Regions from separate parts of the Telluria sp. ZT3P26 genome, predicted to be linked through region 2. Evidence: riboswitches for the same ligand, from Rfam matches in the RefSeq annotation. Region 2 holds a riboswitch; each other region holds the start of a gene.
The links. A riboswitch is a leader RNA that binds a small molecule or an ion and turns the genes downstream of it on or off. The one in region 2 is predicted to bind cobalamin.

Region 1 (6,391 bases), on a different contig from region 2:
TTTCCGTACACCGAACCCGAGCCGATTACCGCCACCTGCGTCAACGTACCGGTGCCGGCGCGCTGCGAGGGCGACACCGTGCGCCAGCTGGTGCAGGACCAGTGGCTGCCGGCGCTGCATGCATTCAAGCCGCAGATGATTTTTGTCTCGGCCGGCTTTGACGGCCATCGCGACGACGACATGGGCGGCATCGGGCTGGTCGAGGCGGACTACGCCTGGATCACGCGGCAGGTGCTGGCCGTGGCCAACGAATACGCCGGCGGGCGCATCGTCAGCTGTCTCGAAGGCGGTTACGAATTGTCGTCGCTGGCGCGCAGCGTGGTGGCGCACCTGAAGGTGCTGGCCGATCTCGAATAGTCGGGAACCGCGGCGGCATTCTGCTCTCTAACGTAGCACCGGCACGAGCCGGGCAGCGAGGAGACCAGCATGAAGCACCGCCGCATCCCGTACGCCTTCTATGTTCTTTGCACCGCGTGCCTGCTGCTGGCCAGCACCGTCGCGAGCGCCGCCAATTACACGCTCTGGATCAACGGCCGCAGCAGCGGTGGCGCGCCCGGCAACTACAGCGACTTTCGCTACTGGGGCCCGGCCGCGACGCCTGCCGGCATCAACAAGCAGGCGGTCAACTGGGACGGGCGCAGCAGCATCGCGTCGCAAAGCGGCCGCGTGCGCGATGCGCTCGACTGCTTCTGTACGGGCCAGAACTGGTGCTATATCGCCGCCTATAGCGCGGGCGACCTGCTGCTCGGCTACACGCTGGCCAATTACGGCGGCTCGGCGCGCGCCGTGACGAATGCCGGCGCGAACGCCAGCGGCGTGTGCGTTGCCAGTGGCGGCGTGCAGACGGGCTGGAACCTCAAATGGGTGCGCGTCGCGGCCGGCGCGGCGGGCGGCTCCGAGCTCGCCAACGCCGGCGCCTGGACCACCTCCGAGCCACTCGTGCAAGACCTCAAGACCAGCACCGCGCGCGCCATGTACAACCACAATGACACCCGCAACGTCTGGTTCTATCGCTACGCCGGCGCGCGCGGCACCGCGTACTCGTTCCTGTTGCCGGGCCAGGACGACGAGGTCGTGGCCTATCACAGCAGCGGCGGCGTGGCCGGCAATGCGGGCCGCGCGCTGTGCAATCCGGGTGACTGGCTGTGCGATGACCTGCGCCTGGGCACCGCGCCCAACCAGGGCGGCAGTGTCAAGTGGAGCTGGCATTCGGTCGTGTTCCGCGACGACGGTGAACGCTTCAATCACTATGGCGACGGTAACTGGGCCGGTGTCATCGGGGTCGTGCGTGAGGCGATGGTCGATACGGCCAATTAGGTCGCGACCGGCCTGGCTGGCGCTGGTCGTCACCGGTGCGCTCTTGGTCGGGCTGTTCTGGCAGCCGGACGATCCGGCGCTGCCGGTGGCTGCACCGGCGCCACCGGCCGACCTGCATTTTTTCGGTCCGGTGCCGGTTGTGCACCCTGCCGGCGAAGACGCTAGCGTGCGCCGGCGTCAGCTTGCCGGACAGGTTCGATTGACGCAGCATACCTATTGCAGCTACCTGCAGCACACGCGCTACCCGCACACATCGCGCCCGGCCGCGCAGCATCCCGACCAGCTGTATCCGAACCAGCCGGTCCGCGAATCGAATCCGATGCGGGTCGATGGTGGCGACAGCGACCCGGCCGTGCTGGTGCAGACCATGCAATCGCGCGTCTACCTGGCGGCGGGCGAGACAGTCGAATTTTCGCTGCGCGCTCTTGACGCGCACGGCGCCGCACTGCCTCTGGTGGTCACGCGTGCGCTGGCCCAGGGGATGGTTGCGCAGGGAGCTCGCCCCGCGCCGCGCATCACGCTGGCGTTCTCGCAGGAAGACGGCGGCGACTGGCGCGCCACGTTCGCGCCGCAAGCGGGCGCCCTCGCGGGCTTTCACGGCACCATCCGTAGTGAAGTGCGCTTCAGCGCGGCTGGCCGCGCGGGTGTCGTGTTGTTCGATGTGATCCATTCGCCCGAGTTGCCCGCCATCTGGACGGGCGCAGCGCATGAAACGATCGGCCCGGACGCGCTCGAATTCACGCTCCCGCTCGACGTACGCCTGGCTGGCCGCTACGTGGTCAGCGGCCGCATCGACGATGCGCTGGGCCGCCCGTTCGCACTGGCGAGCTTCAACGAGTTGCTGGGGCAGGGCACGCAGGCGGTAGCGTTGCGCGTGCATGGCAAGCTTCTGCACGACGCCGACCCTGCGCCGTCACTGCCGCTGGTGCTGCGCGATGTCGAAGGTTATCTGCTGCGCGAGAATACCGATCCGGACCGGCTGCTGCTGGCGCGCCGCGAGGGGCTCGTGCTGGTCAGCCGCACGCTGTCGCTGGCCGGCGTACCCGATAGCGAGTGGCAGAGCGAGGAGCGCAGCCGCTACCTGGCCGAGTATGCAAGAGACCGCATGGCGGCGCGCGAGCGCCTGGCGGCGTTCGATCCGGTGGCCACCTTGCCGCCCGCCGGATGCAGCGCGCCAGGGCTGGTTCAGTAAGGCACCAGCGGCAACTCGACCAGCGCGGACACCGCGATGGCACAGCACAGCAAGCCGACGCCATACCAGCGCACCATCGATCGTTTCAGTCTGTCCCGTGCGCGCATATGTCGTCTCCGCTGCGTCCTGCCACCCCGCGTGGCCAAGGGCCAGTGTGCACGGCGAATATGTCAACAGTGTTGCAACGGCTCAACGTCGTGCAGAAGAGAAAGGGCAGCTGTGGCGGGTTCGCGACGCCAGCGCGCGCCACCAGCGTAAAATAGCACCTTGAACGAAAGATAAAGAAAGCAACAGCATGTCGATACAATGGTTCCCGGGCCACATGAACGCGGCCAAGAAGGAAGCGGCCGAGCAGATGGAGAACATCGATCTGGTGATCGAAGTCCTCGATGCACGCCTGCCCGAGGCGAGCTGCAACCCACTGGTGGACCAGCTGCGCAAGTTCCGCCAGCGTCCCAGCCTCAAGATCCTGAACAAGATCGACCTGGCCGATCCGGTCGCCACCGCCGCCTGGAAAGCCTATTACGATGCACAGGAAGGCGTCACGGCCTACCCGATGACGACCAAGAAACCGGCCGACGTCGCCCGCATCCCCGATCTGGCCCTGTCGCTGGCGCCGCACCGCGGCGTGCCGACGAAACCGCTGCGCATCATGATCATGGGCATTCCCAACGTCGGCAAATCGACGTTGATGAACGCGCTGCTGAAAAAACGCGTGGCCAAGGTGGGCGACGAGCCGGCCGTGACCAAGGTCCAGCAGCGCCTGTACCTGAACAAGAACGTGGTCCTGGTCGACACGCCCGGCATGCTGTGGCCAAAGATCGCCATGGCCACCGACGGCCTGATGCTGGCAGCCAGCCACGCCATTGGCACCAATGCGCTGGTTGAAGAAGAAGTCGCCGAATACCTGGGCGAGCTGCTGCTGCAGCGCTATCCGCACCTGCTGACCGCGCGCTATGGCCTGAAAACCGAGGGCATGGATGGCGTGGGCGTCATCGAAGGCGTGGCGATGCGCCGGGGCTTCCGCGTGCGCGGCGGCGACTACGACTATGAAAAGGCGGCGCACTCGCTGCTGCAGGATTATCGCCAGGGCGCTTTGGGCCGCATCAGCCTGGAAACGCCCGATTCGCGCGCGGCCAGTCTGGCGTTGCACGCGGCCGAAGTGGCCGAGAAAGCCCGTCTGGCCGCCGAGAAGCTGGCTGCCAAGCTCGAAGAGCAGTCGCGCGGCAAGCGCGGCAGCTGACCTGCCAGGGCGCGTGCCGACACGGTATAATCGCGCCGTTTTGGTGCTCTCGCGCGCATTCCGGCGCGCGAAGTTAAACGGGAAACACGACAGGCCTGCGCCACGCGCGGTCCTGGAAGTGTGCTGCCCCCGCAACGGTCGACAAGCGCCGCGTCCGCACATCCTGCGCCGCGGCAGACAATCTCGATAACCACTGTCCGCCGGACAGGAAGGTGAGGGCGTCCCGCTTGCCAGCCCGGATACCGGCCAGGACAGGTGGAAGCGCGACGCGCTTCCTTCGACGCCGGGCTGCGGGGACGCAGCGGGGCGCCCTTTACCGAGAACACACCCATCATGACTTTTGCAGCTCCCGCGCGCCGCGCGCCCCTCGCCGTGGCGTGCGCCTTCGCCGTGTCCACCTTCGCCACCCTCGCCACCGCACAGGAAACGCTGGCGCCTGTCGTCGTCACCGCCGCCCGTTTCCCGGCCACCGCCACACCGATCGGCGCCACCGTGATCACGGCCGACCAGATCCGCACGGCCGGCGTGGCCGACGTGAATGCGGCGATCCGCAAGATCGGCGGCGTCTTCGGTCGCCAGAGCCTGGACGGCTCGCCCGACTTCAGCCTCGACCTGCGTGGTTTCGGCACCAACAGCGCGCAGAACGTGGTGGTGATGGTCGACGGCGTGCGCCTGAATGAAAACGAACTGGCCAGCACGGTACTGTCGGGCATTTCGATCGACACGGTCGAGCGCATCGAGATCACGCGCGGCGGCAGCAGCGTGCTGTACGGCGATGGCGCCACCGGCGGCGTGATCCAGATCTTCACCCGTCGTCCATCGGGCAGCGGCACGCGCGGTTCGCTGTTTGCCGAGGCCGGGCGCTTCGATGCCCGCGACCTGCGCGCCTCGATCGCGCATGGCACCGGCCCGTGGTCGTTCGACGCTGCCGTGACCGACCGCCGCACCGACAACTACCGCGACAACAACCGCTACGAGCAGACGAGCTTCAGCGGCGGCGTGCAGTATGCGTACGCCTCGAACGGCCGTGCTGGCCTGCGCTTCGAGAGCTCGCGCTCGGACTCGCGCCTGCCGGGTTCGTTGACCGACGCGCAGTTCCAGTCGATCCCGACCCAGAGCAGCACGCCGGACGACTTCGGCTCGCTCGACACCGACCGTCTCAGCGCCTTCGTCGAACACCGCATCGGCGCCATCGAACTGGCGGCCGAACTGTCGCACCGCAAGCGCGATGTGAAGTCGACCTACAGCGGGTTCGGTTCGCGTTACGAGTCCGAACAGACCCAGTTCTCGCCGCGCCTGCGCCATACGGCCATGCTCGGCGACAAGCGCAACGAGTTCGTTACCGGTATCGATCTGACCCGTTGGGATCGCCAGGTGACGTCGGGCTTCTCGGCGGGCGACGCGACGCAGGATTCCAACGCCATCTACGTGCGTGACGAACTGACCTGGAATGCGCCGCACAACGCGCGCCTGGCCATCGGCGCGCGCCATGAACGTTTCGACAAGGACTACACCGATCCGCTCGCGTTCACCGCCCCGGAAGACACCGAGCAGTCGGTCAATGCCTTTACGGTCGAAGGCAGCATCGACGTGGCGCCGGAAGTGACCGTGTTTGCCAAGGCCGGCCGCAGCTACCGCATCGCCAATATCGACGAAAATTCGTACCGCTCGAGCGCTGGCGTGCTGGCGCCGCAAACCTCGCGCGACTTCGAATTGGGCGTCGCCTTCGGCAACGATGCGCGCAAGGCCACGGTGCGCGTGTTCCGTCACCGCCTGACGAACGAGATCTTCTTCGATCCGACGCTGGCCGGCGGCTTTGGCGTCAACACCAATCTCGACCCGACCCGGCGCCAGGGCGTCGAACTCGAGGGCAACGCACTCCTGGCGAACAACCTGCGCCTGACCGGCGCCTGGCAGTACGTGCAATCCGAGTTCCGCGACGGGCCGAACGCTGGCCGCGAGATGGTGCTGGTGCCCAAGCACGTCGTGACGACGCGCCTGGCCTGGACGCCAGGCAATGGCCAGACCGCCGATATCGGCGCGCAGTGGGTGGCCAGCCAGCGTTTTGGCGATGACTTCGCCAATAGCTGCAGCGCGCGTGTGCCGTCGTACACGACGGTCGACGCCCGCTATGCGCGCCGCTTTGGCCCATGGGAAGCATCGGTGTCGGGCCTGAACCTGCTCGATCGCCAGCACTACAGCTACGCGTTCAGCTGCCGCAGCGGGATTTACCCGAGCGATGGCCGCCAGATGAAGGTGTCGCTGCGTTACGACTTCTGATCCATGTTCTGCCGGGCGCGGACGGCTGATGTATTTGCATGCATGTTTCAGCGGTAAGCAAATGCAATAAATCGCGCCCTGCAGACAGGGAACGGGCAAAAAGTGGTAATCTCGCGATCGTTCGCTCAATCATATTTGTGGAAGGATGTTATGCGCACTCTGCGTTTTGCCCTCGTTGCTGCCGCCCTGGTTGCCGGTTTCGCCAATGCTTCGCCGACTGATCCACGCGTCGGCTCCGAATACACCGTGCTGGCCGCGCCGCAGCCGACCCAGACCGTCGGCAAGAAGGTCGAAGTCGTCGAATTCTTCGCCTACCACTGCGGCGCCTGCAATGCGTTCGAGCCGACGCTCAATGCATG
Region 2 (6,391 bases):
CTCATGCCAGCGGCTCCATCGCGTCGAGCGTCTCTTCGTACCAGCGGCGACGCAGCTTGCCGATCACCAGGCCGGCAATGCCGGCAACGAGGCCCAGCACGGTCGCATCGAAGGCAACCGTCACGGCGCTGGCCAGCTTGGCCGGGTCGCCTTCACCCAGCGCGGCCAGGCCAGGCCCGAGCGGAATGATCGTGGCCATCAGGCCGAGCATCGGCGGGATGCGCGCCAGCAGGTCGGCACGCTCCAGGCGGTGACGGGCCAGCTTCTGCACATGCTCGACGTTGCCGGATGCGCGCAGTCGGGCCAGCCCGTGAAAGCGCTCGCCGACGGCGATGCCCGATTCGACCAGCGCAATGGCGCAGCCGGCCAGCAGCGCCACCAGCGAAGGCGTGAGCAGCCAGCTGACGGCGTCGTGCAGCCAGGCATAGGACAAGTGATCGATCATGAGGTACTCCTTACAGGTTGAGGGATGCTGCGGCCGCGCCACAGGCCGAGCGCAAACAGGGCAAAGCAGGCGGCGAGGATGACCAGGACCTGCACGATGCGCAGGCCAGGAAGCGGCGCGGGTTCGGGTGGTTGGTTGAGTTCATAGGCGCGCATGGCTGGCGGGGCCGCCGGTGCGGGCGCGGAAGGCGCCTGGCCCTGCTGCGCGTCGGCGCGTGGCGGCGCCGCCGTTGTCGGCGCGCCGGCCGGCATTGGTGCGGCAAGCGCCGGCAGCATCTCGCCACGCGCCTTCGCCAGCGTCACGCCAAGCTGCTGCGCGTCGCCGCGATCGAGTTGCGGCGCCAGCCAGCCCCACATCGGGTGATCGGGCGACGTGTGGCCGCTGCCCGGCAAGCCGTTGGCGGCCACCAGGCGTGCCAGCTCGCCGCCCATCGTGCGGATCGTTTCCGGGTCGGTGTTCCAGAAGCCTTTTTCGGCGGCCACCATGAACACGGCCAGCATGTGCGCCTTGACGTGCGCGTTGTGGCGCTGGCCCAGGAATGCCGGCAGGCCGAGCTTGTGCGCATCGTCGAAGTAGACAGCCTTGACTTCGTCCCAGGCCCAGTTCTTCACGAGGTCCGGCCGTGTGACCTGCCAGCCCCACAGGTTTTCGATGAATTCCTGGCCCATCGTGCGCGCGCCCGAGTAGCCATTGTCCATCAATGGACGCAGCCACGCGGGGTTCAAAAAGCGCCCGCGCAATTCGCCCAGCAGCGCAGTGGCCAGCGGCTCGACGTCGGCCTGGCCCGGCCGGCCGTGCTGCAGGATCAGTGCGTCCGGCACGCGGCCGGTGCGCGTCTCGACGGCGAGCGACAGACCGCCCAGGTAGTCGAAGGCGTCGTTGTTGTCGAGCAGGCCGTACAGATTGCTGGCGCGGCCGTGGTAGGTGCGGTGGATGCCGTCCAGCGCCACGTCGAACGCGCGGTGCTGCGCGTCGCCGTCGGCGTCCAGGCCATACGCGTGGCCCATGCGGTTGCGATACGCGCGGCCGATTTCTTCGCGCTCGCGCCAGGCGCCCGAGCGTTCGGTCAGGCGGTTCACGCCCGTGCCGTACGCGCCCGGCGCATCGCCGAACACGCGCAGCGCGGCGCCCTGTCCCGCTTCGATGGTCGATGCGCCACCGGCGACCAGCGCGCGCTGGCGCACCAGCCACTCGCGCGCGACCCGGTTGTCCTGCACGGCCTCAAGGCCCCAGGCGACGCCCTGGAGCGGCGCCAACGCGGCTTGCAGTGCCTCGCGCAGGGCCGGGTCCTGGCGCGCCATCGTCTCGGCGGACGCCGCCAGCGCCAGCCGGCCGGCGCGGTCGATCAGGCGGATCAGGTTCGGGTACAGGTCACGAAACAGGCCAGACGTGGTCACCAGCGCATCGCGCCGCACGGCGCCCGGCACCAGGCGCACATCGGTGACGATGCCGCGCGCATTCCAGACCGGCTCGGCGCCCATCATGGCCAGTGCGAAGCCGACCATCACGCCTTCATCGCGTACCGCGTCCGAGGCCCACAGGATGATGCCTTCGCTGCCCTGCTCCCGCGCAGCATCGCCCCTGCTGCGCGCCATCGCCTTGGCCGCCATCTGTTGCGCCAGCCCGAAACCCAGGCGCGTCGGCAGGATGTCGCCATCGACCGCGTGGAAGTTGCGGCCAGTCGGCAGCGCCTCGGGTGAGCGTAGTGGATCGTTGCCCTTGCCCGGCTCGATGTAGCGGCCGTCCAGGCCCGCGAGCAAACCCGCCATTTCGCGTCGCGGCGAGTCGCGCAGCTTTTCGGCGATGGACGGATCGTCGATGCCGCTCTTGGTCATCGAATCGAGCATCAGGTCGAGCGACTTCTGGTCCCACGGCCGGCCAAACACGTGCAGGCCGAACGGCATGAACTTCTCCTGCAGCTTGGTCAGGTAGTGGCCGACCTCGTGCGCCAGCAAATCGTCATCGGCGGCATCGAAGCCGATGCCCCGCACTTCGAGCACGTCGGACATCGACGCTTCGAGTTCGGCGCGCAGGTTCAGCGCCACGACACGCTCGCGCATCAGTTGCGCGGCCTGCGTCTTGAGCGACTCGGACGACGCAGCTTCGAAACTCTCGACGATCTGGCGCAGCGACAGCAGCTCGTCGTACAGCGGCGTCGTCGCCAGCGGTGGCGTCAGGTGGTCGACGATGATCGCCAGGCCGCGGCGCTTGGCCTGCGTGCCCTCGCCCACGCCGTCGACGATGTACGGGTAGATGCCCGGCAGGTCGCCCGCGATCAGGCTGGGATAGTCGTCGCTCGACAGGCCCACTGCTTTACCGGGCAAAAATTCAAAGGTCGAGTGGCGCCCCACGTGCACGACGGCGTCGGCCTTGAAGCGGTCGCGGATCCAGTGGTAGAAGGCCAGGTACTGGTGCGGCGGCGTGATGCTGGTATTCGCATGCAGCAGTTCTTCATCGACTTCCCAGCCGCGCGGCGGCTGCGGGCCGATGAACACATTGCCGAACGTGAGGCCCGGCACCAGCAGCTTGCCGCTGTCGACCATCACCTTGCCCGGCGCCGGGCCCCAGCCGCGCATGCCTTCGATGCCGTAGCCGATCAGGCGCCGGTACAGTGGTGCGAGCGCCTTGCATGGACTGGGTTTACTGTCGTCGAGGCAGGCGCGGTAGCCGTCTTCGAGCGCATGCAGGTCGCGCGTGGCCTGCACGCGCTGCGGATGGTCGACACCCTCGACCAGGTGCAGCAATTCCTTGATGATCGTCTCGGCCTGCTTGCGGCCCGGCGCGCGCTCGCCCTGCGCTTCGGCGACCAGCACGTCGGCATGCAGGCGGCCCAGCATGCCGTCCTTCATCTCGCCCTGCACGCGCGGTGCGAGCGTCGCGAACCAGCGCGCGTAGTCGGCCGCGCTGACGCTGTTCACCACACCGCTCATTTCGCGCAGCGCGGCGCGGTCCTCGGGCAGGTTCACGCCGTGCGCCATGATCATGTCAAGCAGCGCTTCGGGCGTGGCCGGCAGGTCGCCGACCGTGTAGCCGGCGGCTTTCAGCGCATGCAGCATGTCGAACAGCGACGCCGGCACATTCAGGTTGTCGGCGCCGATGTTCTGGCGGCCCGGCGGGTGGTTGTAATAGACCATCGCGACGCGCTTGTCGGCGTTGCGCCTGGCGCGCAGCGCCAGCCAGCGGCTCACGCGCGCCGTCATGCGATCGACTTCGGCCGGCAGCAGCACCGGTGGGCGGTTCTCGATACCGGTCAGACGGTCGCGCTGCGACTGGCCCAGCGCCGCCACCACCATCGGCTGGCCGATGCCCTGCAGTTCGGGCAGCGCGACGCGGTACTGGACCGAATCCGGCGGCAGGCCATCGGGCGAGAGCTGCCACTGGATCGCGGTGCGGTCCGACAGGCGGATCGCCTTGAACACGGGAATATCGAGGCGTTTGAAGGCTTCGCTGACGACTTCGCGCCCTTCGGCGGCGCCGACGACGAAGTCCTGCAGCACCACCAGCGCCGCCGGCTTCGCCGGCGCGATCAGCTCGGGCAGGCGCACCAGCGCTTCGCGCGAGGCACCGCCCCAGCGCGTGAGCAGCTGCACGCAGGCCTGGCCCTGCTCTTCGATGCGGCGGCACAGCGCGGCGGGCACCATGCCATCCATGTTCGCCAGGTCGAGCACGACGACGGTCGGGCGGTCCTTCAGACCCAGCTTGGCGGCGTTGCCCCAGGCAGCGGCGTCCTGCAGCTCGTTCTGGCCGACGCGCAGGCGCAACGTTGGCTCGGGCAGCGGGGCGCCCAGTGATGTCGATGGATGCAGCAGATGGGTGATGAGGGCCGTGGTGTTGTCCACGCCGCCGGCTTGCCAGACGCGCCGCGCCGCGAGCCAGTGGCGCGCCGCGGGATTCGCCTCTGCCGCCTGCAGCGCGGCCGCCGCTGGCGCTTCGGCTGCGAGTTCGCGCAGCAGCTCGGGCGCGAAACCGGCCAGGCTGCCGTGCGCGGCGCGCGTCATCAGGTTCAGGCTTGCTTCGCCATTGAAGGCCAGCACCGCGGTGCCTGGCTTGGCGTGGCGCGCCAGCGCATCCTTCATGCGGCGCGCCGGATCGCCGAACAGCGACACCGCCAGCACCGTGTCGGCGCCGGTTATCCACTGGCCCACTTCGCGCTCGCTGGCGGCCATCAATTGGGCCGGTGTGCGCAACTGAATCCGGTCGCGCGGGTGGCTGGCCAAGTGGCGGTGGGCGGCCTCGATCGCGCCCGGCGCGGCGCGCTCGGTGACCACGGCGAACATGGTGGTGGCGTGGCTGTGGGCGCAGGCAAGCAGGGACGCGAGCAGAAGCACCAGCGCAGTACAGGCGCGGGCAAGCGAAGCAGTGTTCATGTGAACGTCGACCTTTCAGCTGCGCGCCAGGGCGCGCATGACAACGGGCAGACGTCTTCCTTCCACGCTGGGCGCAGCAAGCCATGCGCACGCGCGCACGAACGCTGACGCGACCGCGATGGCAACAAAAAAGGAACGACGAACTACCAACAGGCACGCCCACACCCCGGGACGTACGCAATGCATCGTGATTGGCCGGTCTTCTGGCTTGCCGTCATCCTTCCCGGGTCCTGCCTTCCCGTGCACGGGGCACAGTGGCGTTCGACGAGGGTCGTCAGGCATACAGCAGCGGGGGCTGCGCCGGACTGGCGTGCGATGGATTCGCACACGTCACCGGCTTCCCGTTTCACCTTCCTGCAGACGAGCAGGACGGCACCATTCACTTGATTGGGCGCGATTCTACAGCCAGGGTGCGTCACTGTCACCGCATTCTTTGGCCTCTAGGGAAGCACTGATTAATTCATGGGGGCGGACTTGGCACGGAAAATAGCCACCCTGCGGCGTTGCAAATTCTCGCAATAGCTCGCTATTGCTGCGATTTGCGCCTTGCATTGCGGCTTTTTCCGCAGCCAATTCCATCCCCCAGAATAAATCAGTGCTTCCCTAGCCTAGAATGGCGGTATCGTCCGGCCAGGCCGGCACCCACTACTTCTTCGCGACCGTTCACATGATCACACGACAAGACTGCCTGGCCCTCGACGCGGCCGATCCGCTGGCTCCCCAGCGCAATGCCTTTGCGCTGCCGGACGGCGTGATTTACCTCGACGGCAATTCGCTCGGCGCCCGCCCCCGCGCAGCCCTGCAACGCGCGCAGGACGTGATCGCCGCCGAATGGGGCAATGACCTGATCCGCAGCTGGAACACGGCCGGCTGGTACGACCTGCCGCAGCGCCTGGGCACCCTGATCGCGCCGCTGATCGGCGCCGCAGCCGATGAAGTGGTGGTCACCGATTCGACCTCGGTGAACCTGTTCAAGGCGCTGGCCGCGTCGCTCAAGATGCAGGCCGACGCACCGGCGCACGCCGCCCGCCGCATCATCCTCACCGAGCGTGACAACTTCCCGAGCGATATCTACATGGCCGAAGGCCTGATCGGCTGGCTCGAACGCGGCTACGAGCTGCGCCTGCTCGACAGCTGGGCCGACCTGCCGGCCGCCCTCGAAGGCGACGCCGGCGCCCAGGTGGCGGTGGTGATGCTCACGCACGTGAACTACCGCACCGGGCGCATGCTCGACATGACGACGATCACGGCGCAGATCCACGCCGCCGGCGCGCTGGCGATCTGGGACCTGGCCCATTCGGCCGGTGCAGTGGAGGTCGACCTGAATGGCGCAAACGCCGACTTCGCGGTGGGCTGCACCTACAAATTCCTCAACGGCGGCCCGGGCGCGCCCGCCTTCATCTGGGTGCCGCAGCGCCATCACGCGCAGTTCACGCAGCCGCTCACCGGCTGGTGGGCGCACCGCCAGCCGTTCGCGATGCAGCCGGCGTTCGCGCCGGTGGCCGGCATCAAGCGCGCGATGTGCGGCACGCAGCCGGTGGTGGCGCTGGCGCTGATCGAATGCGGGCTGGCCGTGTTC
Region 3 (6,391 bases), on a different contig from region 2:
AGCTGACCGGCCAGCCGGCGGCTGCCTGCGTCGGCGCCGGCACCGGCCTGACGCCTGACGGCATCCGCCACAAAGAAAAGGTGGTTGCCGCCGCCGTCGCGCATCACGCCAGCGTGCACGAACCGCTCGACGTCCTGGCCACCTTCGGCGGCTTCGAAATCGCAATGATGGCCGGCGCCATGCTGCAGGCAGCCCACCTGCGCAAGGTGCTGCTGATCGACGGCTTCATCGTCACCAGTGCGCTGCTGGTCGCCGCGCGCCTGCAACCGGCGATCCTCGACTACTGCGTGTTCGCGCACTGCTCGGGCGAGCATGGTCACGCGCTGCTGCTCGAGCAGCTCGGGGCCAGCCCACTGCTCGACCTGGGCCTGCGTCTGGGTGAAGGCACCGGCAGCGCACTCGCCCTGCCCTTGCTGCACGCAGCGGCCAACTTCCTGGGCGAGATGGCGACCTTCGCATCGGCCCAGGTCTCGGGACAAGTCGGCGAGCACGCGGCATGATCCACCAGCTGCGCCTGTTCTTCATCGCGCTGCAGTTCTTCACGCGGCTACCGATCCCGCGCTGGGTCGGCTTCGAGCCGGCCTGGCTCAATCACGCATCACGCTACTTCCCGCTGGTGGGCGTCGTGGTGGGCGCCATCGGCGCGGCCGTCTACTTCATTGCCGCCCATTGGCTGCCAGCGCCAGTGGCCGCCGTGCTCTCCACCGCCGCGACGATCTATCTCACCGGCGCCTTCCACGAAGACGGTTTCGCCGACACCTGCGATGGCCTGGGCGGCGGGATGACAAAGGAGCGCGCGCTCGAGATCATGAAGGATTCGCGCGTCGGTGCGTATGGCGCGATCGGTATCGTCTGCATGCTGGGCGCAAAGCTGGCAGCACTCGCCACGCTGCCGCCACTCACTGCCATCGGCGCCCTGCTGCTGGCCCACCCGCTCTCGCGCCTGGCCGCCACGTCCCTGATCTGGCAGATGGACTACGCCCGTGCGGAAGGCAAGGCCAAGCCGCTGGCGGTGCGCATGAGCAGCAACGAATTCGGGATCGCAACGCTCACGGTGCTGGTGCCGGCGCTCGCGCTGCTGGCCATCGGTCTGCTCGACCTGGCCGCGATTGGCGCGGCGCTGTTCGCGGCCTTGCTGGCCACGCGCTGGCTGGCCCGCACATTCACGCGCCGGCTGCAGGGCTATACGGGCGACTGTCTCGGCGCCGTGCAGCAATTGGCCGAAGTGGCGATCTATATCGCGGTGCTGGCTACGCTCGGCCGCGGCGCGCTGGCCTGATGCGCCTGTACCTCGTGCGCCACCCGAAACCGGTCGTACCGCCCGGGTACTGCTACGGCCGCACCGACCTGCCGGCGCAGGACACGGACACCGCACGCGTGCTGGCGGCGCTGCATGGTCAGAACCTGCCCGGCGCCATGCCGGTCTACGCCAGCCCGTTGCAACGCAGCGCCGTGCTGGCGCAGCAGCTGTCAACCGCGCCGGTGTTCGATGCGCGCCTGGCCGAGATGGACTTTGGCGCCTGGGAGCTGCGCCAGTGGGACGACATCGCCCGGGACGAGATCGACGCCTGGAGCGCCGACCTGCTCGAGTACCGCCCCGGCGGCGGCGAAAACGTCCTCCAGGTGGCCATGCGCGTGGCCGCCTTCCTCGCCGAAATGCAGCGCGCGGGGCACGCCGAGGCACTCGTCATCTGCCACGCCGGCACCATGCGCCTGCTGCACGCCATGTCCAGCGGCGGCACCCTGCGGGAGGCTGCGCTGCGTGCGGCATCGACACCACACCAGATCGGGTACGGCGACCTGATGGTGCTGGAAATATAACAATGCCCGGGGCAACCACCTTATAATGAGCGCGTTTTGGTGCTCGCACCTGCGTTCGCAGGTGCAGTTAAACGGGAAACACGAAGCCCTTCACAGGGCCAACGCGTGCTGCCCCCGCAACGGTAAGCAAGTGCTGCAGCCTCTCTTCGGGGCCCGCAGCAAACCGCCCCCTCATACCACTGTGCTTTTCTGAGCATGGGAAGGTCGGGCGGCCATACTTGTCAGCCCGGATACCGGCCAAAAGGTGGATACGCGCACAGCGCGATCCTTTGAATCCAGCCCACGGGGACGTCGGCGGGATGCCTTTGATAAGAAACACTCATGAATTTTCCAGTAAGCCGGCAAGCGGCCGCCGTGTCGCTCGCACTCGCCCTCATTTCGTCCACCGCCATCGCCGAAGTCGCTGATACCGTCGTCGTCACCGCCACCCGCACGCCGCAACTCGCGGCGGACCTGATCGCCGACACCACCGTCATCAACGCCGAAGAAATCGCGCGCTCGGGCGCCGGTTCGGTGGCCGACATCCTGCAGCGCCAGCGCGGCATCGAGATCGCGCGCAACGGCCCGGCCGGCACGGCCACCAGCGTCTATGTGCGCGGCGCAAACGCCAACCAGATCGTCGTGTTGCTCGACGGCGTGCGCATCGGCTCGTCCACCACCGGCACCGCCAGCTGGAACGCCATCCCGCTGGGCGCCATCGATCGCATCGAAATCGTCTACGGCCCACTGAGCACGCTGTACGGCGCCGACGCCATCGGCGGCGTGATCCAGATCTTTACCCGCAAGGGCGAAGGTACACCTGTCGTCACCGGTTCGATCGGCGCGGGCAGCAACGCGACGCTGCAGGGCGATGCGGGCATCTTTGGCAGCAGCGGCGGCCCGAATGCCATCAGCTATGCCTTCGGCGCCGGCTACGAAGAATCCGACGGCTTCTCGTCCACGCGCCCCGGCGCGTCAGGCTACAACGCCGACGAAGACGGCTACCGCCGCCGCAACGCCAATGGTCGTGTGTCGATGGCGCTCGCGCCGGGTCACGAGATCGGCGCCCAGTTCCTGGCCAGCCGCACGTACAGCCAGTACGACGCCAGCGGTTCCGGCAGCTACGATGTGCACAGCGACTCGGACATCAATACCGCCGCTGTCTACATGACCAACCAGATCCTGCCGAACTGGCGCAGCACCGTGCAGTACGCGCGTTCGGAAGACAAGTCGGGCAGCTTCAGCAACGCCACGGCCAGCGGCGCCAGCCAGATCGACACCGAGCAGAACGAATTCTCGTGGCAGAACAACGTCGCCATCGGCCAGGACACGCTGCAGCTGCTGTTCAACCACCGCAAGGAAGAAGTGGCGTCGATGCGCAAGACGCGCATCACCAATTCGTATGCAGCGGCGTATTCGGCCAAGCGCGCCAATCACCTGTTCGACGTCAGTGCGCGCCAGGACCGCTCGGTCTACGGCAGCCAGAACACGGGCGCCGCCGGCTACGGCTACGAGTTCGGCAACGGCCTGCGCGCCACCGCCAGCATCGGCACGAGCTTCCGCGCCCCGACCTTCAACGAACTGTACTTCCCGGGCTACGGCCTGGCGACGAACAAGCCGGAAAAAGGCCGCAACCGTGAAGTGGGCCTGCGCTACGACGGCAACGGCTACAACCTCGACGCCACGTACTTCCACAATCGCCTGACCGACATGATCGTATCGAGCACGCCATGCCCGGACGGTGTCAACCGCAGCTGCGCCTACAACGTCAACGAAGCGACGCTCGAAGGCTTCTCGCTGGCGGGCAGCACGCGCCTGATGGACGTGAACCTGCGCGCCAGCCTCGATTGGCAGGATCCGCGCGACGATACCACCGGCCGCCAGTTGGCGCGCCGCGCGAAGAAACACGCCAACTTCGCGGCCGATTACGTGATGGGCCAGCTGAAAAGCGGCGCCGAGCTGACCGTGTCGGGCGACCGTTTCGACAACGCGCCCAATACCAGCCGCCTGGGCGGCTACGGCTTGCTGAACCTGTACACCACGTACCAGTTCACGCCCGACTGGTCCTTGCTGCTGCGCGTGAACAACGTCGCGGACAAGAATTACGAAGTGGCGCGCAACTACGGCACCAGCGGCCGCACCTGGTTCGCGTCGCTGCGCTACGGCATCCGTTAAGCTGGCATTTTCCGCCCGCGGCGCACGCGCCGCGGGCATCGATCAACTATCAGGGCCCGCATGCAAGCACCCGTCCCGCCATTACGCCAACGCGCCACGCTCATCGTCGGCGCCATGCTGGTCCTGGCCATCGCCACCCTGCTGTTCTCGGGCATGACCGGTTCCATCCGCGTGCCGCTCAGCGACATCCCCGACGCCCTGCGCCAGTTGGCCAGCGGCCAACCCGAATCCCTGTCCGCATCCCTGCTCGACCTGCGCGCCAGCCGCGCGCTGGTGGCCTTTGCCACCGGCGGCGCCCTCGCCCTGGCCGGCCTGATGATGCAGGCGCTGTTACGCAATCCCCTCGCCGACCCGTATGTGCTGGGCGTCTCGTCCGGCGCCTCGGTCGGCGCCCTCCTCGCCTTGCTGCTCATGGCATCCACGCTGATGGTCGATGCGGCCGCGCTGGTTGGCGCCGTCGGCGTCGCCCTGCTGCTGTACGTGCTGGCGCGGCGCGATCTGCGCAGCGGCCAGGCCGCCGAAGGTGGCGCCTCGATGCTTCTGCTGACCGGCGTGATCGTCTCGGCACTGTGCGGCTCGCTCGTCACCCTCATGCTGTCGATCGCGCCCGAAGGACGCCTGCGCAGCATGATCTTCTGGCTGATCGGCGACCTGGCCGGCGCGCCGCTGCGCCTGGCGCCGTGGATCGTGCTGGTCGGCGCGCTGCTGTTTGCCATGCGCAGCGCGCGCGCCATGAACATGGTCGCGCTGCACGCAGAAAACGCCGTCACGCTGGGCGTGCGTGTGAGTGCGCTGCGCAAGGGCCTGTTCTTCGTGTCGGCGCTGCTCACGGCGAGCGCCGTCACCAGCGCCGGTTCGATTGGCTTCGTCGGCCTGATCGTGCCGCACGCCTGCCGCTTCGCCTTCGGCCCTGACCACCGCGTGCTGATTCCTGCCGTCGTCCTGAGCGGCGGCGCGTTCCTCGTGCTGTGCGATACGCTGGCGCGCACAATCGTCGCGCCGCAGCAGCTGCCGGTCGGCGCCATCACGGCAATGATCGGTGCGCCGGTCTTCCTGTACCAACTGCACCGCATGCGCAAATGACCGTCATCGCCACCCACGACCTGCGCCTGGCCATCGTCGGGCGCACCCTGGTGCAGGGCCTGAACTGGGCCGCGCAACCGGGCGAATGCTGGAGCATCATCGGCCGCAACGGCGCCGGCAAGAGCACCTTGCTGCGCACGCTGGCAGGCTTGCACCAGCCCGACGGCGGCGCGGTCCACATCGGCGGACGCGCCCTGGCGGCCTGGCCGCTGACCGACCTGGCGCGCGAACGCGCCTTTCTCGCCCAGTCGCGCCACGATGCCTTTGCCTACACGGTGCTCGAGAGCGTGCTCTCGGCGCGCCACCCGTACCACGCCAACCGCTACTGGGAAGGCAGCGACGACCATCAGGTTGCGCTGGAAGCCCTGGCGTCGATGGACGTAAGTGACCTGACGGCGCGCGACGTGCGCACGCTGTCCGGCGGCGAGCGCCAGCGCGTGGCGATTGCCGCCCTGCTGGCCCAGCAAACACCGCTGCTGCTGCTCGACGAGCCAGCCAATGCGCTCGACCTGGCGCACCAGGTGAGCGTCATGGGTCTGCTTGCGCGCCTGTGCCGCGAGCAGAATCGCACCGTGGTCATGATCGGCCATGACCTGAACCTGGCTTCGCGCATCTCGACCCACGTGCTGCTGCTGATGGGCGATGGCCGCTGGCATGCAGGCACCAACGAACAGACCATGCAGAGCGCGCTGCTGGGCGACTACCTCGGCCACCCGATCGAGATGATCGAACATCACGGCCGCCGCATCTTCATCCCTCAAGAGGATTCCGCATGAACGACATGACTCCCGAACAAACCGCTGCGCTGAACGAACGCCATCGCGTGCGCATGGAGCGCAAGAAAGCCATCATCGACGCAAAGATCGCGTCGGCCGACAAGGAGATCGGCATCATCATCGTCAATACCGGCAACGGTAAAGGCAAAAGCTCGAGCGCGTTCGGCATGGTGGCGCGCGCGCTGGGTCACGGCATGCAGGTCGGCGTGGTCCAGTTCATCAAGGGTGCGCTGTCGACCGGCGAAGAAACCTTCCTGCGCCGCTTCCCCGACGAAGTGCGCTTCCATGCGATGGGCGAAGGCTATACCTGGGAAACCCAGAACCGCGAGCGCGACATCGAGAAAGCGACCGAGGCGTGGGCGCTGGCCAAGCAGTTCCTGTCCGATCCGACCATCGGCATGGTGGTGCTGGACGAACTGAATATCGCGCTCAAATACGGGTATGTCGACGTGCATACCGTGATTGCCGACCTGCTCGACCGCCCGACCATGCAGCACGTGGTGATCACGGGCCGTGGCGCGCCGCCCGAACTGGTGGCGGTTGCCGACACCGTCACT

Region 1: linked by a shared signal. The riboswitch ahead of AC56LN_RS16745 (TonB-dependent receptor) and the one ahead of AC56LN_RS08225 (cobaltochelatase subunit CobN) in region 2 are both predicted to bind cobalamin.
Region 3: linked by a shared signal. The riboswitch ahead of AC56LN_RS23150 (TonB-dependent receptor domain-containing protein) and the one ahead of AC56LN_RS08225 (cobaltochelatase subunit CobN) in region 2 are both predicted to bind cobalamin.

What each region holds. Positions count from the first base shown of each region.
Region 1 covers NZ_JCASII010000005.1:59,562-65,952, forward strand. The annotation lists gene AC56LN_RS16725 (histone deacetylase family protein) at 1-357, shown strand, start outside; gene AC56LN_RS16730 (hypothetical protein) at 427-1,317, shown strand; gene AC56LN_RS16735 (hypothetical protein) at 1,361-2,509, shown strand; gene ylqF (ribosome biogenesis GTPase YlqF) at 2,805-3,752, shown strand; cobalamin riboswitch at 3,778-4,017, shown strand; gene AC56LN_RS16745 (TonB-dependent receptor) at 4,086-6,032, shown strand; gene AC56LN_RS16750 (thiol:disulfide interchange protein DsbA/DsbL) at 6,183-6,391, shown strand, end outside.
Region 2 covers NZ_JCASII010000002.1:82,256-88,646, forward strand. The annotation lists gene AC56LN_RS08215 (DUF2149 domain-containing protein) at 1-5, opposite strand, end outside; gene AC56LN_RS08220 (MotA/TolQ/ExbB proton channel family protein) at 2-445, opposite strand; gene AC56LN_RS08225 (cobaltochelatase subunit CobN) at 442-4,812, opposite strand; cobalamin riboswitch at 4,989-5,207, opposite strand; gene kynU (kynureninase) at 5,480-6,391, shown strand, end outside.
Region 3 covers NZ_JCASII010000015.1:6,449-12,839, reverse strand. The annotation lists gene cobT (nicotinate-nucleotide--dimethylbenzimidazole phosphoribosyltransferase) at 1-500, shown strand, start outside; gene AC56LN_RS23160 (adenosylcobinamide-GDP ribazoletransferase) at 497-1,279, shown strand; gene AC56LN_RS23155 (histidine phosphatase family protein) at 1,279-1,821, shown strand; cobalamin riboswitch at 1,842-2,077, shown strand; gene AC56LN_RS23150 (TonB-dependent receptor domain-containing protein) at 2,143-3,975, shown strand; gene AC56LN_RS23145 (FecCD family ABC transporter permease) at 4,036-5,058, shown strand; gene AC56LN_RS23140 (ABC transporter ATP-binding protein) at 5,055-5,834, shown strand; gene cobO (cob(I)yrinic acid a,c-diamide adenosyltransferase) at 5,831-6,391, shown strand, end outside.